DNA from 4 places in the Streptomyces sp. NPDC054813 genome. Region 4 is predicted to be linked to each of the others. Evidence: riboswitches for the same ligand, from Rfam matches in the RefSeq annotation. Region 4 holds a riboswitch; each other region holds the start of a gene.

Region 1 (5,833 bases), 190 kb from region 4:
CTCGCCTGACAACCGCCCCGGGGCCGGCCCACCACATGCCCCCGGAGCCGGGGCGTCACCCGTCCCGGGGCCGGGCTGCCACCCGGCCCCGGGGCTACGCCTGCTCGGCCGCCCGCTGCCAGGCCAGGAACTCCTCGATCAGCTCGGGAGGGTTGGCCGCCTCCGTGGCCTCGACCTCCCAGCCCGGGCAGTACATGTCGAAGACCACCACCGGCAGCGCCCGGCCGAGGGCCTTCTCGATACGGCCGCCGGAATGCAGATCCCGCGCCAGCCGTATGCACGCGTCGGCGAAGTGCAGCCCCAACAGGTCGTGCTTCGCGTCCAGTTCGGCGTCGTCGCCGTCCCCGTCGAACCAGAGTCCGAGCCGCCGGACCTCCTCGGTGTACAGCGCGCCGCCGACCGGGTCCTCGGGACAGTTGCCGAGCATCTCGAAGCCGTCGAGGAGCCAGCACGCGTAGTTCCAGCGCGCCTCGCCGGGGTCCGTAGGGTTCCGTTCGGCCTCGTACTGGCTCTCGGTGTTGTAGCCGATCGCCACGTACGGTCTGCGGTCGTCGTCCTCGACCCGCCAGATGCGGAACGACAGCGCGTAGATCTCCGGCCGCGGCTCCCGCGGGAACCGCTCCAGCACCCCGGTCGCCGCCTCCAGCAGGTGCGCCCGGAAGTCCCCCGGTACGTCCGTCACCACGCCCGCCCCCGTCCGATCGGTGCCGTCGACCCACCGCCAACGTAACGCGCCCTACTGACAACGCCCCATCACCGGGACGGCGGGCGCCACTTGAGGCCGGAACGCACAGTGAGTCTCAGCGGCGTGCTGTCCGTATTCTCTGATCATGGTCGCACCCACCCCGTACGCACTGATCGCCACCGACCTGGACGGCACGCTGCTGCGCGCCGACGACACCCTCTCGGAACGGTCGCTCGCCGCGCTCGCGCGGGCCGGCCGGGCCGGCGCCCGGCATCTCGTGGTGACCGGCCGCCCCGCGCCGAGAGTGCGCCCCCTCCTGGACGACCTCGGCTGCACGGGACTCGCGGTCTGTGGCCAGGGCGCCCAGGTGTACGACGCCGGCGCGGAGCGGCTGCTGTGGTCGGTCACCCTGGACCGGGAGCTGGCGGAGACCGCCCTCGGCAAGATCGAGGCCGAGGTCGGGCAGGTGTACGCGGCGGTCGACCAGGACGGCGTGGACGGGCTCACGCTCATCGAGCCGGGCTATCTGATGCCCCACCCCACGCTGCCCGCGCTGCGCGTCGACCGGCGCGACGACCTGTGGTGCGCGCCCATCAGCAAGGTGCTGCTGCGCCACCACACCCTGTCCGACGACGAGCTGGCGGCGACCGCGCGCGCGGTGGTGGGGTCGCTGGCGACGGTCACCATGTCGGGGCCGGGGACCGTCGAGCTCCAGCCGTGCGGGGTGACCAAGGCGACCGGGCTGGCGCTGGCCGCCGGCCATCTGGGGCTGAGCCCCGAACAGGCCGTCGCCTTCGGGGACATGCCCAACGACATCCCGATGTTCGACTGGGCGTCCTACGGGGTGGCCATGGCCAACGCACATCCCGAACTCAAGGCGGTGGCCGACGAGATCACCTTGTCGAACGAGGACGACGGCCTCGCAGTCGTCCTCGAAAGACTCTTCGACTGACGGCGCCGGTCAGTACGCGCCGTGCACGTTGTCCATCGAGCCGTACCGTGCGGCGGCGTAGTTGCAGGCGGCGGTGATGTTCGCGACCGGGTCGTAGATGTCGAACGACGTGCCGTCCACGTGGTAGGTCTTGAACGTCGGGTCGATCACCTGGAGCAGACCCTTGGACGGGATGCCGGCGGCCGCGTTGGAGTCCCAGAGGTTGATGGCCTGCGGGTTGCCGGACGACTCACGCATCACGTTGCGGTAGATGCCGTTGTAGCTGCCGGGGATGTTCTTCTCGGCCATGATCGCGAGCGACTCGCGGATCCAGCCGTCGAGGTTGTTCGGATACCCGGCGAGCGTCGTGGAGGCCGTCGAGGTGGTGGAAGTGGCGGCGGAGGCGGCGGTCGCCCCGATGAGCGGCAGGGCGAGAACGGCGGCGCCGGTACCCACGATGGCGAGCGTGCGGACAATGCGGTTACGGCGGGGACGGCGGTGCTGAACGGCAGCAGACATGTCGTAGTTCCTCTCCGTCGCCTGCGGGGTGAGCTGTCGGGTTCGGGCCCGGGGAGTGCCCGGTCGCGCCGCCCTGAGGCGAGGCGACTTCACCCCTAGCCGTTCCGGTACGACGTCGGTCGGTGACGTCGGTCGCCCGGTCCGGCGACTTACCTGGTTCCCCCGCTCCTGCCGTGCGAATGGACTCGTCGATGGGTCACGACGGGCGGTGGCAGGATTCGGCGTCCGCCCGGCGAGCCGGAACGTATGCGAGAGCAGATGTCCGGAACAAGTACCTGATGCACACAACACACCGATTGACCTTGATCTGAGTCGTATGGGGTGCTTGATCCTTTGCGATTGCCAAGCCTCAACTCGCCCACAGGGAAAGGGCAGAAAGGGTCGCCTTACCGCCTCTGTGGCACTCAGGGCCACGTGACCTACTTCACGAAACGGCAATTACGGCGAATCGGACAAGAGGGATTCGCGGAATCCGTTTTTCCGGGCATCGGTGGAAAAGCTCCTCGCTGCCATTCGTGTGGATTGCCCTGATTGAGGCGAGCGGAAGTGGCACGCGTCACAGGTAATTCAGGAGATTGTCCGAATTGCCTTATTGGGTGGAATTCCGGCTGGGCGTGGGTGCACGGACGAGCCCGACCGGGTGAGGGTCGGCGGCGGGGCCGTCCACCCGGTCCGTCTGGTTCATCCGGTCGGGCAAGTCTCCGGTCTCGCCCTCCCGAGAACTCCGTACGGTCCGGGTACGCGCGCGGGTGCGTGTGGTCAGGAGTACGCGCGCGTGCCGCTGATCGGGTGTCGCGGGGAGGCCGACACTCGGCGGCTCTGTCCCGCCCGGGCGTCTCGAAGGCGGCCGGTCGGCCCAATACCCCGGATCGTGCCGGGAGTTCGAACGCGACGGCTGTGCATGATGCCGGTCACGCCGGGGGCCGGGGCTGCGGGCTCGCCGACCCGGCTGTGGCAGGGCGCCCGTCCGCGCGCGCATGTCCTCCGTGAGGGCGGAACCTCCGCCGTACCGCGTGTCGTTGTCATGGCGGCCGTCCGTGGCTCGCGGGCCGCGGCGACCGCTTGAGCGGCTGGGGGACGAGAGTCGCCGTCCGGAGGGAGACGCAGCTGTCCCGGGGGGGGCGACCGCGGGAGACGCCGACTGCACCCACGCCCCCGTCGCGCTAGGGCCGCGCCGTCGGCCGACCGGCGGTCGCGGGTGCGCCCGGACCGTCGGTGGAGACATGTCCGTGGCTCATGGAGGACGGGTGGTGCCGGTGGGGAAGGTGTTCGAGGGACGGCCGTGGGCGGACTGGTCCTTCCGTGGGTGCCACGCGCGCGTGGGGCGACGTCAGGGCGGCGAAGGGGGTACGGAGGTCCTCGTGCGTGATCTTGTAAGGGGCGGACGGGCGGGTGCGGATCGGAACGGAGTGCTCCCGTCGGCTTTGGCGGACGGCGGAGGGGGTACCTCCGGGCAGGTGAAGTCGGCCGGCGAAGTTGTGGCCGTCCGTGGTCGGGGACCTGCCGGGCGGTCCGGCACCGGACCCGGTGGCGTCGCTGGTCCGGGACGGGGTTCGGGCTCCGGTCCGGGACACGGCTTACGCCCCGGTTCGGGACAAGCGTCGGTACTTCCTGTTAAGTCATTGGATGTCAGGTCGTATCGGCTGATCAAAAACATACCGGTCGTGATCCGATAGCGCCCGGGGTGTAACGGTGGGCGCTATCGGTGATCGAAACCTGACCGGATACGCTGACTTGAGTGATGGCAGCGACCTATCGACAAACCGTGTAATCGCCAGTGGACACCAGCAGACAGGAGACCCCTCGTGACCGTCGGGCCGTTCGGGCTGAGCGTGCGGGACCAGGCTCTGGAAGCCGATGTCCAGGCCGGATTGACGGCTGTCGAGGAGGGCTTGCTAGAAGCCACCAAAAGTGAGGTCCCGTTCATCACGGAAGCCGCGCAGCACCTCGTGCGGGCCGGCGGGAAGCGGTTCCGGCCGCTGCTGGTGATGCTGGCCGCGCAGTTCGGTGACCCGTACGCGCCGGGCGTCGTGCCGTCGGCGGTGGTCGTCGAGCTGACCCACCTCGCCACGCTGTACCACGACGACGTCATGGACGAGGCGGCCGTGCGGCGTGGCGTCGACAGCGCCAACACCCGCTGGGGCAACTCGGTCGCCGTCCTCACCGGTGACTTCCTCTTCGCCCGTGCATCGCAGATCCTCGCCGATCTCGGACCCGAGGCGGTGCGGGTCCAGGCCCTCGCGTTCGAACGGTTGGTGACGGGTCAGATCCTGGAGACGGCGGGGCCGTCGGACGGGCGTGACCCGGTCGACCACTACCTCGACGTGCTCGGCGGCAAGACCGGCTCGCTGGTGGCGGTCTCCTGCCGTTTCGGCGCGATGATGTCCGGCGCCGACGAGACGGTCGTGGACGTCCTCACCCAGTACGGCGAACGTCTCGGTGTCGCCTTCCAGCTCGCCGACGACGTGCTGGACATCGCCTCCGACTCCCACGAGTCCGGCAAGACGCCGGGGACCGACCTCCGCGAGGGTGTGCCCACGCTTCCGGTGCTGCGGCTGCGGGAGCGGGCGGCGCGGCTGGGCCTGGCCGAGGACATCGCGCTGTGCGAGCTGCTGGACTCCGACCTCACGGACGACGCGCGGCACGCGGAGGCCCTGACGGCCCTGCGGGCGCACCCGGCGCTGGAGCAGGCGCGCCGGGACACGGTCCGGTACGCGGAGGAGGCCCGGGCCGCCCTGGCCCCGCTGACGGAATGCGACTCCAAGGTGGCGCTCCTGGAGCTCTGCGACGCGGTGGTGCACCGGGCGGGATAGCCCCCTGGTCGCTCTGTCGACCCGGTTCCTCAAGGGGTGAGCCCAAGGGCTCACCCCTGTGTCGTACATCACATTGTTGGACTGAGTCCAATCTAGGATCCGTTCCGTACCTCTCCCCAGAAGCCGACGCAGGGGGCGTTGGCTGACATACGGGGAGAAAACGGAATCATGGTCATCAATGCAACGTGTCGCAAGACCCTCGTCGCCGCCGCCGTCACCGTGACCGCTCTCGGCGGTGCCGCCGTCCCGGCGTCCGCCGCCGGCCACGGCTCCACCGGCCACAGCTCCATCACTCACGGTTCCACCGGCTCCGTCGTTCTCGTCGCCGGCCTGCGCGGCGCCAACGAGGTGCCCGTCGCCGGTGGGGCCGCCGTCGGGGACAAGGACGGTGCGGCGCTGGAGTTCATCCAGGTCAAGGGGGACAAGGTGACCGTCGCCGTGACCTGGCGCGGCACTGGCAGGCCGACCGACCTGCACATCCATCAGGGCGTCAAGGGCGCCAACGGCGGGGTGAAGATCGACTTCGGGAAGCTGCTGAAGAAGGCCAAGGGCCACAGCGTCACCGGCAGCGTCAAGGTCACCGACAAGGCCCTGCTCAAGCAGCTCACCACCGACCCCGGCGGCTTCTACGCCAACCTGCACACCGCCCGGTTCCCGGGCGGGGCGGTCCGCGGCCAGCTGCACGCCGTCACCACCGTCACCGACCTAAGGGGCGGCGGCCTCCAGGCCTCCGTCGTCACCGGCAAGCAGATCTACGAGTGCAAGGCGGCCGACGGCGGCGGCTACGCCTTCGCCCAGCGTGACGTCAGCGCCAAGCTCGGCGGCGGCATCCGGCATTCCTTCGTCGCCCCCGGCTCCGGCACCCCGCAGTGGGTCGCGCCCGAC
Region 2 (5,833 bases), on a different contig from region 4:
GGAAGGGCAGAGCGCGCTCGCGACCCTGCTCACCCGCCTCCCGGACCTGCGACTCGCGGCGCCGGAGAGCGAGTTGCGCTGGCGCGGCGGCCTCATCATGCGCGGACTGCGCACGCTCCCCGTGAAGTTCACCCCCGACGGCCGATGAGCCCACGGGCGCCCGCCAGGCCCCGACAGACGCCCGTCAGGCCCTGCTGGCGCCCTGCCAAGCCCCCGCTGACCCTCCGCCAAGCCCCCCACTGGCGCCCACCAACCCCTCCACCTGGCCCTCCACCCGCAAAGATGACCAGCGTTCAACTCTGTGATCTTCACGTGATCTACGCGGCATTAACTTGTGACAAGTGATCGTCTGCCTATACGTTCACCCATCAGTGCGGCGCCCCGGCGGGACCCGTCGCGCCGGTCACCGCTGTCGCTCGAAAGGTTTCCGCATGCTCTCCGGGAACGGTCGTCACCGTCGCCCTCGTCAGGCTCCGGCTCTCCTCGTCGCGGCCGGCGTGACCGGCTCGGCCATCGCCATCCCGCTCCTGGGCGCGGCGAGCGCCAACGCGGCCGACGGCAGCACCTGGGACAGGGTGGCCGAGTGCGAGAGCGGCGGCTCCTGGAGCATGGACGCCGGCACCGGCTACTACGGCGGCCTGCAGATGTCCCAGGAAGACTGGGACGAGTACGGCGGCCAGGAGTACGCCACCACGCCGGACCAGGCGAGCCGTTCGCAGCAGATTTCTGTCGCCGAGAAGATCCTCGCCGACCAGGGCACCAAGCCCTGGCGGACCTGCGCCCTGATCGCCGGGCTCTCCTCGGACGACGCCTCGGTGAACGTCGACACGGGCCTCGACGGATCGGGCGACACGTCCGGCTCTGCCGACTCGTCCTCCGGATTGTCGGATTCGACCTCTTCGTCTGGTTCCTCAGATTCATCCGGTTCATCGGATTCCGGCTCGTCCGACCCCTCGTCGGATTCCTCGGGCGCCACGGACTCCGGCTCCGCCACTCCGTCCCCGAGTGCGAGTGACGACTCCGGTAAAGGCACCCCTGCCGACTCCACGAAGGCGGACAAGTCGGGATCTAAGGGCTCCGATGCCTCGAAGGCGAGCGAGAATCCCGTCGTGCCCGAAGCCGATGACTCGGACAATTCGTGGCAGACGGGCAGCTCTTGGGATCTGGTCGACACGGGGGCCGTCAGCACCGGCGGCAAGCATCGCGGCGGCTCGGCGGACGAAAGCGTGACAAACGGTCAGAGTGTGACTTCTTCCGGCCGTCACGCCTCCCGGGACGCCGGCACCTACACCGTCCGGGACGGCGACACCCTCGCCTCCATCGCCGACTCCCTTGACCTCCACGGCGGATGGCGTGCGCTCTACGCCGCGAACAAGGCGGACATCGGTGCCGACCCGAACGACATCGCCCCCGGTCAGACCCTGAAACTCGGCAGCGAAACGGACGAAAAGTAGCGGGAGTTGGCGCTTCGGGCCGCCCTACTTCGAAGTTAAATGTCCGGTTTGGTGAAAGTGTGGGATGAGTCTCAGAAGCCCTGATCATCTTTGAAATTCACCTGATCGCCTGTTTACGGTCGAGGCCGCTCGTCACCACGAGCCCCGGCCGTCGCAACGCCGAGTCCTGCCAGCGGCTGCCCGGGAACAGTCGTCGCGTCAAGCGCCGTAGGCAGGAGCGGGGGACCCAAGGTAAGTGCCGGGACCGGTAGTTGAGACTGCCGTGTCCGGCTCGGGGTGAAGCCGCGCACCGTGAGGTGTGCGGCCGGGCAACTCAACCGGCCCGAACCCGACAGCTCACCTCGCAGGCGTCGGTGAGGGGATCCTCCATGCTGTTTTCCGGCAAGGGCAAGCACCGTCGTCCGTCCAGGGCCAGCCGCGCCGCCGCGCTCGCCGGCGTCACCGGTGTCGCCATCGCCGCTCCGCTGATGGCCTCCGGCACCGCCTCTGCCGCCACCGCCTCCGAGTGGGACACCGTCGCCCAGTGCGAGTCCGGTGGCAACTGGGCCATCAACACCGGCAACGGCTACTACGGCGGTCTGCAGTTCTCCGCCTCCACCTGGGCCGCGTACGGCGGCACGCAGTACGCCGCACAGGCCAACCAGGCCACCAAGACGCAGCAGATCGAGATCGCCGAGAAGGTCCTCGCCGCGCAGGGCAAGGGCGCCTGGCCGGTCTGCGGCACGGGCCTGTCCGGCGCCGCCTACGCCGGCGGCAGCACCAGCTCCTCCTCTTCCTCCTCCTCCGGCTCCAGCTCCGCGAACAGCGGCACGAGCAGCCGTACGACCGACACCCAGGCCGCCTCCCGCTCCGCCGAGCGTCCGGCCGCCAAGAAGACCGTCACCACCCCGACCGGCAAGAAGGTCAAGAAGGGTGACGGCGAGTACAAGGTCGTCAAGGGCGACACGCTCAGCTCCATCGCCGAGAAGCACAAGGTCAAGGGCGGCTGGCAGGCGCTGTTCAAGCTGAACAAGGACATCGTCGACGACGCCGACTTCATCTACCCGGGCCAGCTGCTGCACCTGAAGTAGGCGCCCGAAGCAATACGAGGGCGCCAGCTGAACCACAGCGCCCGCACAGCCGTGGTCCCCATAGTGGAGACCGCGTGAGGGTCACCCCCGTCCCCCACGAGCCCCCGCTCCGGTGCGTTCTCCCCCGTACGCACCGGGGCGGGGTTTCTCTTTGCCGTCCTTGCGCGGGCCTCCCGCGGTCCTTGCGCGGTCCTCTCGCGAGAGGACCGCGGTCTTCTTCTTGGCCCGCTCTTCTTCCGTTCTTCATCGGGCCCCCCTTTGTTCCGTGCGTGAACAATGAGTACCGTCTGTGTGTCCAAGGGTCGGTCGGTCGTGCCGGTCGACGGCCCTGGGGCGGTTAGGCTCTAGTCGCAAGGCTGAGCAAGGGCCGACAAGGCCCGCGTGCGCCCGCACAACCAGCGTCAGATCCCAAGAAGGAGATGCTCGTGCCGTCCATCGACGTCGTCGTAGCCCGGGAAATCCTGGACTCCCGAGGCAACCCCACGGTCGAGGTCGAGGTCGGCCTCGACGACGGCAGCACGGGTCGTGCCGCCGTTCCGTCCGGCGCCTCCACCGGCGCCTTCGAGGCCATCGAGCTCCGTGACGGCGACCCCAACCGCTACCTCGGCAAGGGTGTCGAGAAGGCCGTCCTCGCCGTGATCGAGCAGATCGGCCCGGAGCTGGTCGGCTACGACGCCACCGAGCAGCGCCTGATCGACCAGGCGATGTTCGACCTGGACGCCACCGACAACAAGGGCTCGCTCGGCGCCAACGCCATCCTCGGCGTCTCCCTCGCCGTCGCCCACGCCGCCTCCGAGGCCAGCGACCTGCCGCTGTTCCGCTACCTGGGCGGCCCCAACGCGCACCTGCTGCCGGTGCCGATGATGAACATCCTCAACGGCGGCTCGCACGCGGACTCCAACGTGGACATCCAGGAGTTCATGATCGCCCCGATCGGCGCGGAGTCCTTCTCCGAGGCGCTGCGCTGGGGTGCCGAGGTCTACCACACCCTCAAGAAGGTCCTGAAGAACAAGGGCCTGTCCACCGGCCTCGGCGACGAGGGCGGCTTCGCCCCGAACCTGGAGTCCAACCGCGCCGCGCTCGACCTCATCCTCGAGGCCATCAAGCAGGCCGGCTACGTACCGGGCGAGCAGATCGCGCTCGCGCTCGACGTCGCCGCGTCCGAGTTCTACAAGGACGGCAAGTACGAGTTCGAGGGCAAGTCCCGCTCGGCCGCCGAGATGACCGAGTACTACGAGGAGCTCGTCGCCGCGTACCCGCTGGTCTCCATCGAGGACCCGCTGTTCGAGGACGACTGGGCCGGCTGGAAGGTCCTCACCGACAAGCTCGGTGACAAGGTCCAGATCGTCGGTGACGACCTCTTCGTCACCAACCCGGAGCGCCTGGCCCGCGGCATCGAGGACGGCGCCGCCAACGCCCTGCTTGTCAAGGTGAACCAGATCGGCTCACTGACCGAGACCCTGGACGCCGTCGAGCTGGCCCAGCGCAACGGCTTCAAGTGCATGATGTCCCACCGCTCCGGCGAGACCGAGGACGTCACCATCGCCGACCTCGCCGTCGCCACCAACTGCGGCCAGATCAAGACCGGCGCCCCGGCCCGCTCCGAGCGCGTCGCCAAGTACAACCAGCTGCTGCGCATCGAGGAGATCCTCGACGACGCGGCGGTGTACGCCGGCCGCAGCGCCTTCCCGCGCTTCAAGGGCTGACCCGTCGCGGGTTGCTGACCCGTCAGGGGTCGCTGACCCGTTAAGGGTCAAGGCTGCGCCAGTCGTACGTACGTCCCCGTACCGGTCCCGTACCGTGTGCGGGGACGTACGCGCGTGTGAACGGGAGGCGGGGACATGGCCGTGAAGGACCGGGACCGGTTCTCCACCGCGACCAGGCTGAAGCTGCTCGGCGAGCAGACGGCGGCCCGGGTCTACCGCTCCCAGACCAAGCGGCAGGCCCGCCGCTCCCGTCTCACCGGCCGCGCCGCGCTGCTCGCGATCGTGCTGTGCACGATGATCGTCGCGCTCGCGTATCCGATGCGGCAGTACGTCTCCCAGCGCGCCGAGATCGCCGACCAGGAACGCCAGCAGCAGCAGGCCCGGCAGCGGGTCGAGCAGCTGCGGGACGTCAAGGCCCGGTGGCAGGACGACGCGTACGCCGAGCAGCAGATCCGGCAGCGGCTGCACTACGTGATGCCGGGGGAGACGGGGTACATCGTGATCGACCCCGCTGCCGCCAGGCAGGCGCACGCCTACCTCGGGGCGGCCGACCGTCCCTGGTACGCGAACGTCTGGGACGGCGTCGACAAGTCCGACGCGTCCGACCAGTGAACCGACAGAAAGCCACACAGAACACAGTCATGCAAACGCCTCCGCCCTCCACTTCGCGCACCGAGCCGACCGACGCCGACGTCGAGGCCTTCAAGCAGCAGCTCGGGCGGCCGCCGCGCGGGCTGCGGGCGATCGCGCACCGGTGCCCGTGCGGGCAGCCGGACGTCGTGGAGACCGCGCCGCGACTGCCGGACGGCACGCCGTTCCCGACGCTGTACTACCTCACGTGCCCCAAGGCCGCGTCCGCCATCGGCACCCTGGAGGCCAACGGCGTGATGAAGGAGATGACGGCGCGGCTGGAGAGCGATCCGGAGCTGGCGGCGGCGTACCGGGCCGCGCACGAGGACTACATCCGGCGCCGGGACGAGATCGAGGAGCTGACGGGGTTCCCGAGCGCCGGCGGGATGCCGGACCGGGTGAAGTGCCTCCACGTGCTGGTGGCGCACTCGCTGGCGGCGGGGCCGGGCGTGAACCCGCTCGGCGACGAGGCGATCGCCATGCTGCCCGAGTGGTGGGCCAAGGGCGCCTGCGTGGTCACCGGCGAGTGACGCCCCCAGGAGGCTTTGCCCCCTGGACCCCCGAGACCTTCGCCCACCCACCCGTTGACTCGGTCCGTCACAAGGTCACGTACAGAGTGAGGAACACCCAGCCATGACCCGCGTCGCCGCCATCGATTGCGGTACCAACTCCATCCGGCTGCTCGTCGCCGACGCGAACCCGGAGACCGGGGAACTCGTCGACCTGGACCGGCGGATGGTGATCGTGCGGCTCGGGCAGGGGGTCGACCGGACCGGGCGGCTCGCTCCGGAGGCGCTGGAGCGGACCTTCGCCGCCTGCCGGGAGTACGCGGCCGTCATCAAGGAGTACGGGGCGCAGCGGCTGCGGTTCGTGGCCACCTCCGCCTCCCGGGACGCCGAGAACCGGGACGAGTTCGTGCGCGGGGTGCTGGACATCCTCGGCGTCGAGCCGGAGGTCATCAGCGGTGACCAGG
Region 3 (5,833 bases), on a different contig from region 4:
GTGGGAACACCTCCAGGTCGGAGGCGCCGAGCTTGCGGAGGGAACGGGAAGCGGAAGAAGAGGTCATGCCTCAGTTCAACACCGGCCGCCTGCGGACCCATGCCGCCGCAACGCGAAGTTCTCGTAAAAGCGGAAGGCCCTGGCCGGCCCCGGGTACACCAAACCGGCAGCCCTGACGTCGGGGGGGTTGTCGTCAGGGCCGCCGGGGATCAGTGGGGTCCGTCAGGGGTTGAGGCCCTTGCCACGCAGCCAGGTCATCGGGTCGATGGCGGTGGCCTGGCCGTTCGGGTGGACCTCCAGGTGGAGGTGCGGGCCGGTGACGTTGCCGGTGGCGCCCACCCGGCCGATGACGTCACCGGTGGCGACCTTCTGGCCGACCTTGACGCCGATCGAGGACTGGTGGCAGAACCACAGCTCGGTGCCGTCGTCCAGGGTGATGATCGTGCGGTAGCCGTACGAGCCGGCCCAGCCGGCCTCCGTGACGGTGCCGCTGTGCACGGCCTTGATCAGCGTGCCGGTGGGGGCGGCGAAGTCGAGGCCGGTGTGGTAGCCGGAGGCCCACATGGAGCCGGCCTGCCCGAAGGTGCCGGTGATCGTGTAGGAGACGACCGGCAGCGTGTACTGCTTGGCCAGCGCGGCGAGCCGCTTCTGCTCGGCCTGCGCCTTCTCGGCGGCCTGCGCCTGCTCCTTGGCGTCGGCGGCCTTGGCTGCCGCCGTCTTCTCCGCCTTGGCCTCCGCGTCGGAGACCGCCTTGTCGGCGGCGGCCACGGCCTTGGCGGTGGCCTTGACGTCGAGCTGGGTCTGCTGCTGCTCGGCCTGGGCGATGATCCGGCTGCGCAGCGCCTCACCGGCGTCGGAGGAGGAGTCCGCGTCGGTGGCGGCCGTCGTGGTGACGCTGCTGAGGGCGGTCTGGGTGGCGTGGTGGCCGCTGCCCTGGCCGAGCAGGGAGTCGACGGAGGACGGCAGGTCGGGCAGCGAGATGGAGACCGGCGGCTTGCCGGTGTTGGCGCTGGCCATGCCGCCCGCGCCGACGGCGGCGATGACGCCGACGCCGAGGACCGTGGAGCTGCGGGCGAGCCCGCCGCCGCGCTGCTTGGCGACCCGGTGCCGGCCACGTACCGGGGCGAGGGACTCCTCGGTGGGGTTCCACTCCTCCCAGGGGCCCTCGTCGGTGCGGTAGCCGCCGTAGCCGTAGGTCTCGGGTTGACGCTGGCTGGGCACGAACGGGGCTGTCGGGGCAGGCCGGTTGGACGCCACGCGGGCGCACTCCTTTCCTTCCGCTGCCTACCGGGTTAGCTGACGGGTTCGGAGCGGGAAGGTCTCCTACGCGCGTATACCGGCCGATTTCTTCCGGCGGCAGCCGTGCGATTCACCCCAAGGTGGTGGTTCCCCGGTTCCCTTGCGGGATTCGGCGCGTGCGCACGGAGCCGTCGCGGGTGACGGCTGGGACGACCGCGCTGCGTTATCGAACGTTAATAGACCCGGCTATCAGATTCCAAGCAGTTCGCCTTGATCATTAAGCTTTCAAAGCGTGGACTTACCTGCCACGAACGGCCAAAAACGGTCGAGTTGACCATGCATTCTGTTCGGCTCAGGAGTCACACGCGTCTCAGACGTTATGCGGAGGGCGGTCGTCCGCGCACCTAGGGTCACAATCCCCAGTACAGCCGGTGCCCGCGCTCAGGGCCGCCGTACCGCGAGCAGCGCCATGTCGTCCGTCATGCCGCCGCCGGTGTGCCGGCGCACCTCGGCCGCGAGCCAGGCCAGCAGCGGGCCGGGGGCGGTGCCGACCCGGCCGGCCAGCCGCCGCTCGGGGTCGTAGAACCGGCCGTGCGCGTCCCGCGCCTCGGAGAGGCCGTCGGTGTGCAGCAGCAGCGTGGCCCCGCTCGGGAACGCGTGCTCGGCGGCCCGGTCCGGCCAGGCCCCCAACTCGCCCATCCCCAGCGGCAGCGCGGCCTCGGGCACCCGTACCGGGCTCACCCTGCCGTCGCCGTACAGCAGCAGGGGCGGCGGATGGCCGCGGTTGACGACCCGGACCGTGCCGTCGCCGTGCCGGAGTTCGGCGAGCACGGCGGTGGTGAACCCCTCGAACGCGTCGACGCCACCGCGCCGGACACCCTCGCGGGCCAGCGCCCGCTCCAGCCGCGCCGCCACCGCCTCCAGCGTGGCCTCCTGCTCGGCCGCCTCCCGGAACGCGCCGATCAGCACGGCTACGGCGGCGACCGCGTCCATGCCCTTGCCACGGACGTCGCCGACGACCAGCCGCACACCGTACGGGGTGTCCTGGACGGCGTACAGGTCGCCCCCGATGAAGGCGCCCTCCTGGGCCGCCTCGTAGCGGGCGGCGATCTCGAAGCCGCCGATCCGCTCGGCGGGCTCGGGCAGCACCGCCCGCTGGGCGGCCTCCGCGATCTCGCGGGCGGAGGCGAGGCGCTGGTCGCCGAGGCGGACCACCCGGTTGATGCCGGCGGCGAGGGCGGCGACGGTGACCACGGTGAGGACTTCGGTGGCCATGTCGACGTTGGGGCTGAAGGTGTAGCGGGCGTGCACGGCATAGGCGGCGAGGAAGGACGCGAGGCCGGTCAGGACGGTGGCGCGGAGGGAGAAGAGGGGCGCGGCGATCAGCGGGGCGGCCGTGAAGAAGGGGACCGGCGTGAAGGCCCGCGGGGTGAGGACGTCGTAGCAGACGCCGGCCGCGATCAGCAGGACGGGCAGGAAGCGGGCCAGGGTGCGGACGACTGCGGACCCGTCCTCCTGCACCTGTCCAGAGCCCACGGCACGACTCCCTATATGTCCCCGGTGTCCAATATATGTCCGTCCAGATTTGCGGCTGCGAGCGAGCAGGGGCGAGTGGTGTGGACCGGGCGGATGAGTACGGACGGGTGTGATGAGGAACACGCAGAGGGACACACGGAGGGACAAGCGGAGGGACACACGGAGAAGCACGTGCCGGTATACGACTCAGGGCCGGAATCCTCGTTCTTGGATTCCGGCCCTGAGCCTTCAGTAGCGGGGACAGGATTTGAACCTGCGACCTCTGGGTTATGAGCCCAGCGAGCTACCGAGCTGCTCCACCCCGCGTCGGTGAAACCAGCATACGCCATCGGAGGAGCGCGAGTCACACGGGTTGAGGAGAGGTCAGCTCAGCAGGTGCGCGTTCGGGGTCTTCGCCAGCTCCTCGTACGCGCCCAGCACCAGCACCGACACCCCAGCCTCCCGCAGCATCCCCGTCCCGTCGGCCGCCTCGACGAAGGTGTCCGGCTCGCGCCACGCCGTCACCACCCGCCGCACCCCGGCCCGGAGGATCAGCTCGGCGCAGGGGTGCGGCCGGGAGGCGCGGTGGGTGCAGGGTTCGAGGCTGGTGTAGACCGTGGCCGTGGCCAGCCGGGGGTCGGCCGGGGAGATCTTGGCCAGGGCCGCCTCCTCTGCGTGGACGACCGGGTCGCCGGCCTCCCGGGAGTGGCCGCGGGCCAGTTCCGTGCCGTCGGCCGCGACCACCACCGCGCCGACGCTGAAGGCGGTCCGGGAGGGCGGGCAGTCGGCCGCCAGCTCGCAGGCGAGCCGCAGCCAGTGCCGGTCCGCGGCGGACGCCGACCCGCCCGTGCCGGGGGCGGTGGGCTCGTACCGCATCAGGACCACGTCCCCGATACGGCGGCTCTCCAGGAGCCGCAGCCGCCCCTCCTGGTACCCGCCCGGGCCGAACAGCCGCGGTGCCTTCGGGTCGCCGACGAAGAGGGGGGCCAGGACCAGCTGGAGTTCGTCGGCCAGGCCCTGCTGGAGGAGCTGGGTGTGGACGGTGCCGCCGCCCTCGACCATCAGGCGCCCGACCGACCGCACCTCGTGCAGGTCCCTCAGCAGCGCGGGCCAGTCGAGGTCGGCGCCGAGGGAGACGACGTCCGCGGCGATACCGAGGCCGCGGATCCGCGTCGCGCCCGTGTCCGTCGTGTAGACGACCTTCTCGCCGCCGGTGTGCCAGAAACGCGCGTCCGGGTCGAGGTCGCCGGTCGCGGTGACCGTGACCTTGAGGGGGTACTCGGGCTTGCCCGCGGCGGTCCGGGCCGCACGCCGCCCGGGATCGTTGACCAGCAGCCGCGGGTTGTCCGCGCGGACGGTGCCGGCGCCGATCAGGATCGCGTCGACGGAGGCCCGCACCTCGTCGACCCGGTCGAAGTCGGCCGGGGACGAGAGCAGCAGGCGGTCGGGGCCGGTGTCGTCGAGATAGCCGTCGAGGGAGACGGCGGCGGACAGCAGGACGTAGGGGTACGGCATCGGACGTGCTCACTCCCGAGGGCGACGGGCAGGCTTGGTTAAACTTTGAAACAAACCTACACTGGCTGTATGACGACTCGCTGGCTGACGCCGAAGGAGCAGAGCGCCTGGCGCGCCTACGTCTCGGCGACACACCTCCTGGACGATGCGATGGACCGGCAGCTCCAGCAGGACGCCGGCATGCCGCATCTGTACTACGGCATCCTCGTCAGTCTCTCCGAGGCGCCGGAGCACAAGCTGCGCATGACCGACCTCGCCGAGAAGTCGAAGATCACCCGGAGCCGGCTGACATACGCGGTGACCCGGCTGGAGAAGGACGGGCTGATCCGGCGCGAGGACTGCAAGTGGGACAAGCGGAGCAGCTTCGCCGCCCTGACCGACGAGGGCATGGCGGTGCTGGAGCGCGCGGCGCCGGGGCATGTGGAGACGGTACGGGCGGCGGTGTTCGACCATCTCTCCCCGGAGCAGGTGGACCAGCTGGAGGAGATCAGCTCGGTGATCGCACGGGCGCTGGAGGGTGACGCGTCGACCCCGCGGCCGACCTCCGACGAGGTTCCCTGGCGGCGGCGGTCGTCGCCCTGTTCCGGCCCCTCTTAAGGCCTCGGCCTGCCGTGAGGTCTCGCGGTGGGGCCGCGTGGATATTCCCGCAAAACCCTGTTGCTTCAAATTTAAAACATGGGTAGGGTTCCAGCAGTGGATCTGCTTCAAATCTGAAGCAGAGGCCGCTACCGTCCTGCACCCGGACACAGGAGAACCCGATGCCCGACTTCCCCGCCGCCACCCAGCGCGCCCGCGTCCGGGTACCGCTGCGCTTCACCGACGGCTACAGCGTCAACGCCGAACTCGTCACGTTCCATGGCCTCACCGACGGCCAGGAACATGTGGCCGTCGTCCTCGGCGACCCCGCGCCCGGCACGCTCCCGCTGGTCCGGCTGCACTCCGAGTGCCTGACCGGCGACGTCTTCGGCTCGGCCCGCTGCGACTGCGGACCCCAGCTGCGCGAGGCCGTCGAGCGCATCGCGGAGCGCGGTGGCGTGCTGCTGTACCTGCGCCAGGAGGGACGCGGCATCGGCCTCTACAACAAGCTCGACGCCTACGCCCTCCAGGACCAGGGCCTCGACACCTACGAGGCCAACGCCGCCCTCGGCCTCCCCGAGGACGGCCGCGACTACACCGCCGCCGCCCAGATGCTGGCCGCTCTCGGCGTCACCGACCTCGACCTGCTCTCCAACAACCCCGACAAGGCGGAGCAGTTGCGCGGCCTCGGCGTCACCGTCCGGGACCGCGTCCCGACCGGTGTCTTCCGCACCGCGCACAACGTCCGCTACCTGCGCGCGAAGGTCCTGCACACCCAGCACACACTCCCCCTCGCCGAGCTGACGGAACTCAACGCGGGCTGAGCAACGGGGCTGAAACCGGGCAGAGCGGCCGGGCAGAGCGGCCGGGCTGAGCAACCGGGCTGAGCGGCTGGGCAGAGCGGCCGGGCTGAGACGCTCCGATGCCGGCTGGGCACCGCCCCGATCCGGCCGGCCGGCCGGCGCGGTGGCGGCCGGGCGGAACGGCC
Region 4 (5,833 bases):
CGACCCAGATGTTCGAGCAGGTTCCCTACGGCGAGTTCGAGGAGTACACGGAAGGCTCCACGGACGCCGCGGAGTTGGCCGCGACCGGTGAGCTACCTGCAGTAACGCCACTGCTGGAGGACCAGGAAGAGGTCACCCCGGCCGCTCCGGCCGCGACACGCGCCGGCGCCCGCGCGGGGGCGCGCTCCCGCCGTCGTACGCCCCCCAAGCGCTCCGCGCTGCTGACTGTCGCCGTGCCCTCGGCCTGTGTGATGGGGGTCGCCGGAATCGCGGCCGCCTCCGTAGGCACCCTGACCGGCGGCGAGGGCCAGGACACCTCCGCCTCCGCCCCGGACGCGCAGTCGGTGAAACCGTCCGCCGCCAACAGCAAACTGGACGCCCAGCTGAGGACGCTCTCGGCGGGCGCCGACGACTTCGCCGACCGGGCCAGCCGGACCCAGGAGCGCATCGACCTCAAGACCCAGCAGGAGGCCGAGAAGAAGAAGGCGGCGGCGGAGGCGGCCCGCAAGGAGCGACTGCGCCCCAAGTACGTCCTCCCGGTCACGCAGCGGGGGCTCAGCGCCTACTTCGGCCAGGCCGGCGTGAACTGGATGTCCGTCCACACCGGCATCGACTTCCCCGTCTCCTACGGCACGACGGTGATGGCCGCGACCGACGGCGTCGTCTCCACCAAGTGGAACAGCGCCTACGGCAACATGATGATCGTGACGGCGAAGGACGGCACGGAGACCTGGTACTGCCACCTCTCGTCGTACCGCGTCACCTCGGGTGCGACCGTGAAGGCCGGGGATCCGATCGCGTACTCCGGGAACTCCGGGAACTCGACCGGCCCGCATCTGCACTTCGAGGTCAGGCCTTCGGGGGGCTCCGCCATAGACCCGCTGCCGTGGCTGCGGAGCCACGGACTCGACCCGACCTGATCCTGGTCAGCAAGCCCCGATCAGTGAGCCCCGATCAGTGAGCCCCGATCGTGGCAGCGGGGCTCAGCCTTCTGTCCTCACAGCGCTTGTGCGGTCACAGCTTCTCCACCGGCGCGTACCGCAGCAGCAGCCGCTTCGGCTTGGTGTCGCCGAAGTCGATCGTCGCCTCCGCGTTGCCGCCCGTGCCCTTCACCCCGACGACCGTGCCGAGGCCGAACTGGTCGTGGTTGACCCGGTCTCCGACGGCCAGCGAGACCACCGGCTTCTCCGAGGTCCGCCGGGTGGCGAAGCCTGACGCGCCGGACGCCGAGGAGCGCGAACGGGTCGAGGAGAGCGAGGCCGCCACGCCCGACGCGGGCCCGGAGGACACCGGCGCCATCGCCCCGGTCCGCTTCCACTCCAGATACCCGGCCGGGATCTCCTCCAGGAAGCGCGAGGGCGGGTTGTACGAAGGCTGCCCCCAGGCGCTGCGCATCGCCGACCGCGTGAGATACAGCCGCTCCCGCGCGCGCGTGATGCCGACGTACGCGAGGCGGCGCTCCTCCTCCAGCTCCTTGGTCTGGCCGAGGGCGCGCATGTGCGGGAAGACGCCGTCCTCCATGCCGGTCAGGAAGACCACCGGGAACTCGAGGCCCTTGGCGGTGTGCAGGGTCATCAGGGTGATGACGCCGGAGCCGTCCTCGTCCTCGTCGGGGATCTGGTCGGAGTCGGCGACCAGGGCCACCCGCTCCAGGAAGGCGGACAGGCCGCCCGACGCCTCCTCCGCCCCGGACTCCTGCTCGAACTCCAGTGCCACGGAGGCGAGTTCCTGGAGGTTCTCGATCCGGGTCTCGTCCTGCGGGTCGGTGGAGGCCTGCAACTCGGCGAGGTAGCCGGTGCGTTCCAGGATCGCCTCCAGGACGGTGGCCGGTCCGGCGCCGGACTCCACGACCGTACGGAGGTCCTCCATCAACGTGTTGAACCGCTTGACCGCGTTGGTCGACCGCGCGGCCATGCCGTACGCCTCGTCGACGCGCCGGAGCGCCTGCGGGAAGCTGATCTTCTCGCGCTGGGCGAGGGCGTCGATCATCGCCTCCGCGCGGTCGCCGATACCGCGCTTGGGGACGTTGAGAATCCGGCGCAGCGGGACGGAGTCCTCGGGGTTGGCCAGCACGCGCAGATACGCCAGGACGTCCCGGACCTCCTTGCGCTCGTAGAAGCGGACACCGCCGACGACCTTGTAGGGCAGGCCGACGCGGATGAAGATCTCCTCGAAGACACGGGACTGCGCGTTGGTGCGGTAGAAGACGGCGACATCGCCCGCCTTCGCCTCGCCCGCGTCCGTCAGACGGTCTATCTCCTCGGCGACGAACTGTGCCTCGTCGTGCTCGGTGTCGGCGACATAGCCGGTGATCTGCGCGCCCGCGCCCGCGTTGGTCCACAGGTTCTTCGGGCGGCGGGACTCGTTGCGCTCGATGACCGCGTTGGCGGCGGAGAGGATCGTCTGTGTGGAGCGGTAGTTCTGCTCCAGGAGGATCGTCGTCGCGTTCGGGTAGTCCTCCTCGAACTGGAGGATGTTGCGGATCGTCGCGCCCCGGAAGGCGTAGATCGACTGGTCTGCGTCGCCCACCACGCACAGTTCGGCGGGCGGGAGGTCCTGCTCGCCCGGCGGTACGTCCTCCTCGTGCGCGCCGGTGCCGACCAGCTCGCGCACGAGGGCGTACTGGGCGTGGTTGGTGTCCTGGTACTCGTCGACCAGGACGTGCCGGAAGCGGCGGCGGTAGTGCTCGGCGACATCCGGGAAGGCGCGCAGCAGGTTGACCGTCGTCATGATCAGGTCGTCGAAGTCGAGGGCGTTCGCCTCGCGCAGCCGCGACTGGTACATGGCGTAGGCCTGGGCGAGGGTCTTCTCGAAGCCGTCGCTCGCCTGGGCGGCGAAGTCCTCCTCGTCGATCAGCTCGTTCTTGAGGTTGCTGATCTTGGCGCTGAAGGACTTGGGCGGGAACCGCTTGGGGTCGAGGTCCAGGTCGCGGCAGACCAGGGCCATCAGACGCTTGGAGTCCGCGGCGTCGTAGATCGAGAAGGCGGAGGTGAAGCCGAGCTTCTTGCTCTCCCTGCGCAGGATCCGCACGCAGGCGCTGTGGAAGGTCATCACCCACATCGCGTTCGCGCGCGGGCCGACGAGGTGCTCGACGCGCTCCTTCATCTCGCCCGCGGCCTTGTTGGTGAAGGTGATCGCGAGGATCTGGCCCGGGTGCACGTTCCGCGCGCCGAGCAGGTGCGCGATGCGGTGGGTGAGCACGCGCGTCTTGCCGGAACCGGCGCCGGCCACGATCAGCAGCGGGGCGCCGGCGTGCACGACCGCCGCCCGCTGGTTCTCGTTCAGCCCCTCCAGGAGGGCGGCCGGGTCCAGGGCCGGGCGGGCGGCGCCGTCGCGGTAGTAGGCGTCCCGCTCCGGGGGCGCGTCGAACTGCCCGCCGAACAGGTCGTCCGGAATCGGCTCCGGTACGTGCTCGTCCTCGGGCGGCGGCGGGGGTTCCTCCTCGTGGCCGCGCGGGGGCTGGAGGCTCGCCAGGAAGCTGTCGTCAAAGAGGCTGCTCATCGCTCTCCGAGTCTAGGGCGCCCCACCGACAACCGGTCCCCACCCCGGAAACTCGCTCCGGTCACCCACCAGAATCGGCCCCTCACGGTCAGCGATCACGCACCGTGAGCGCGGGCGTGCCCGTCAGCCGGGAGAGCGGACCCCCCGACCGCACCGGACAAGTCACCGCAGACCATCCCCGATCAACCGATCCGGCCGAGCCACAACACCAAGGTCACGAAAATGTATCGGGCATATCGCACATCAAACTTCACACAGAGCACACGAGTTGGCTAGCGTGCCGAGCAGGCCGTACGACCCCCACCGGCGAACGTCGCCGGGCCGCACGGCCTCCGCCGAGTCCAGGGTGCCGCCGCGCACCCGGAGCCGGGGACCCACACCGAACCTTGGGGTGAATCGGTCCCGACTTCCCACCGGGGAACGGACCGTAGGGCAACCCTTCCGAACCACCCGCCCGAACCCGACAGCTAACTCGGTAGGCGGAGCATGGAAGGAGTCGCCCCCGTTGGCGTCGCACCGCAAGTCGCGTCCGTCCGCAACGCGCGTAGCAGGCATACGCACCCCCGCCCTGGCCACCGCCGCCCTCACCTCCGTGGCACTGCTCTCCCAGACGGCCAACGCCGTGCCCTCCGAGGACGGCAAGCCCAGCCTGGAGGAGGTCGAGAAGAAGGTCGACGCCCTCTACCGGCAGGCCGAGTCGGCGACCGAGAAGTACAACGCGGCCAAGGAGAAGACCGGCAAGCAGCGCAAGCAGGTCGACACCCTGCTCGACGACGTCGCCGAGCGCACGGACCGGCTCAACAAGGCGCGTGAGGAACTGGGTTCCTTCGCCGCGGCCCAGTACCGGACCGGGGCCAGCGCACCCGACACGGCGACCTTCCTGCTCGCGGACAGTCCGCAGGACTACTTCGACCAGACGCAGCTGATGAGCCGGCTGACCTCGCGCCAGAAGGACGCGGTCGACGACTACGCCACACAGCAGTCCGCGACCATGGCGAAGCGGCAGGAGGCCGCCAAGAGCCTGGAGACGCTCACCGAGACCCAGGACGACCTCAGGACCGCCAAGACCACCGTCCAGACGAAGCTGGCCTCCGCGCGGGATCTGCTGTCACAGCTGACCGCCCAGGAGAAGGCGCGGCTGGCGGAGATCGAGAAGAAGCAGCAGGCGGAAGCGGCACGCAAGGCTGCGGAGCTCGCCAAGCAGCAGGCGGCGGCCGCTAAGGATGCGTCATCGTCATCGACGTCGACCTCCAGCGGCTCCTCTTCGTCCTCTTCGTCTTCCTCCTCCTCGTCCGACTCCGCCTACGGGACGAAGGCCGCCAAGGCGATCGCCTTCGCCCGTGCGCAGATCGGCAAGCCGTACGTCTGGGGCGCCACCGGCCCCGGCTCCTACGACTGCTCCGGCCTCTCCCAGGCCGCCTGGAAGGCCGCGGGCGTCTCCCTGCCGCGCACCACGTACGACCAGGTGAACGCCGGCACCACCGTCTCCCTCGCCAACGCCCAGCCCGGGGACCTGGTCTTCTTCTACGACGACATCAGCCACGTCGGCATCTACATCGGCAACGGCATGATGATCCACGCCCCGAAGCCCGGCGCGTACGTCCGGGAGGAGTCGATCTACTACGGCGGCGAGTCGATCATCCACAGCGTGGTGCGACCGGCCTGAGGGGCGCGGGCGCGCCAGGAGGGCGCGCCCGCAATGGCGCGGGCGCGGAGCGCGTGTGGTGAGGGCCGGGCACACCCAGATACCCACGCGCGCCTGCGTGCGCACCTCCGCCCGCGCCACACGCGCAGCCCAACCCCTCACGCACCCTTCAGGCGCCCCGGCCCACTCCTCCACCCCCGCCTGCTCGGCACCGCTCCCGCGCACCCCGCCTCTCGCGCGCCCTGCGCGTATTTCGTGCGCCACGCGCGCGTGCCCCGCTCGCGCACCCGGTGAGGCTCTCTAGCATCGGCGGCATGTCCGGCATTTCACCCCTCCGTGCCTGGTGGGCGCAGCGTCCGCCGGCGGCCGGGGCCGCTGTGATGGCCACCGGCATCATGTCGGTGGCGTTGCATCTGGCGGGGGCGGAGACGGTCTCCCGGATCGCTCTGGTGCTGGCCTGCTTGGCGTGGGCGGGGCTGGCCGCGGAGTTCGCCGTACGGCTGCTGGCGGACCGTCGGCGGTGGCGGGCGGAGGCGGAGACGCCGGGCGCGCTCACCGCCGTGGCGGCGACGACGGTACTGGGGACGCAGTTCTCGGCGCTCGGCCGGCAGACCCTCGCCGAAGCCCTGCTGGCGTTGTCGGCGGTGCTGTGGCCGCCGTTGCTGATCCTCGTCGTACGGCACTGGA

Evidence for each region. Region 4 has a riboswitch for cyclic di-AMP ahead of ACWGJB_RS07935 (NlpC/P60 family protein). Riboswitches for the same ligand answer to the same signal wherever they lie in the genome.
Region 1: linked by a shared signal. The riboswitch ahead of ACWGJB_RS06985 (transglycosylase SLT domain-containing protein) and the one ahead of ACWGJB_RS07935 (NlpC/P60 family protein) in region 4 are both predicted to bind cyclic di-AMP.
Region 2: linked by a shared signal. The riboswitch ahead of ACWGJB_RS20560 (transglycosylase family protein) and the one ahead of ACWGJB_RS07935 (NlpC/P60 family protein) in region 4 are both predicted to bind cyclic di-AMP.
Region 3: linked by a shared signal. The riboswitch ahead of ACWGJB_RS46170 (M23 family metallopeptidase) and the one ahead of ACWGJB_RS07935 (NlpC/P60 family protein) in region 4 are both predicted to bind cyclic di-AMP.

The regions. Positions count from the first base shown of each region.
Region 1 is NZ_JBSHAF010000003.1:197,204-203,036, forward strand. Features, by position in the region: partial or broken gene ACWGJB_RS06970 (NAD(P)/FAD-dependent oxidoreductase) at 1-9, shown strand, start outside; gene ACWGJB_RS06975 (hypothetical protein) at 95-682, opposite strand; gene ACWGJB_RS06980 (HAD family hydrolase) at 831-1,637, shown strand; gene ACWGJB_RS06985 (transglycosylase SLT domain-containing protein) at 1,647-2,135, opposite strand; cyclic di-AMP (ydaO/yuaA leader) riboswitch at 2,139-2,336, opposite strand; gene ACWGJB_RS06990 (polyprenyl synthetase family protein) at 3,941-4,948, shown strand; gene ACWGJB_RS06995 (CHRD domain-containing protein) at 5,117-5,833, shown strand, end outside.
Region 2 is NZ_JBSHAF010000009.1:271,978-277,810, forward strand. Features, by position in the region: gene ACWGJB_RS20550 (cytochrome P450 family protein) at 1-148, shown strand, start outside; gene ACWGJB_RS20555 (transglycosylase family protein) at 432-1,454, shown strand; cyclic di-AMP (ydaO/yuaA leader) riboswitch at 1,648-1,819, shown strand; gene ACWGJB_RS20560 (transglycosylase family protein) at 1,823-2,524, shown strand; gene eno (phosphopyruvate hydratase) at 2,944-4,230, shown strand; gene ACWGJB_RS20570 (FtsB family cell division protein) at 4,366-4,842, shown strand; gene ACWGJB_RS20575 (DUF501 domain-containing protein) at 4,872-5,390, shown strand; gene ACWGJB_RS20580 (Ppx/GppA phosphatase family protein) at 5,494-5,833, shown strand, end outside.
Region 3 is NZ_JBSHAF010000040.1:21,591-27,423, forward strand. Features, by position in the region: gene ACWGJB_RS46165 (aldo/keto reductase) at 1-67, opposite strand, end outside; gene ACWGJB_RS46170 (M23 family metallopeptidase) at 223-1,257, opposite strand; cyclic di-AMP (ydaO/yuaA leader) riboswitch at 1,267-1,424, opposite strand; gene ACWGJB_RS46175 (PP2C family protein-serine/threonine phosphatase) at 1,681-2,790, opposite strand; tRNA gene ACWGJB_RS46180 (tRNA-Met) at 3,008-3,081, opposite strand; gene ACWGJB_RS46185 (dihydrofolate reductase family protein) at 3,139-4,269, opposite strand; gene ACWGJB_RS46190 (MarR family winged helix-turn-helix transcriptional regulator) at 4,339-4,866, shown strand; gene ACWGJB_RS46195 (GTP cyclohydrolase II) at 5,028-5,669, shown strand.
Region 4 is NZ_JBSHAF010000003.1:391,617-397,449, reverse strand. Features, by position in the region: gene ACWGJB_RS07945 (M23 family metallopeptidase) at 1-920, shown strand, start outside; gene pcrA (DNA helicase PcrA) at 1,015-3,501, opposite strand; cyclic di-AMP (ydaO/yuaA leader) riboswitch at 3,825-3,998, shown strand; gene ACWGJB_RS07935 (NlpC/P60 family protein) at 4,007-5,167, shown strand; gene ACWGJB_RS07930 (tellurite resistance/C4-dicarboxylate transporter family protein) at 5,461-5,833, shown strand, end outside.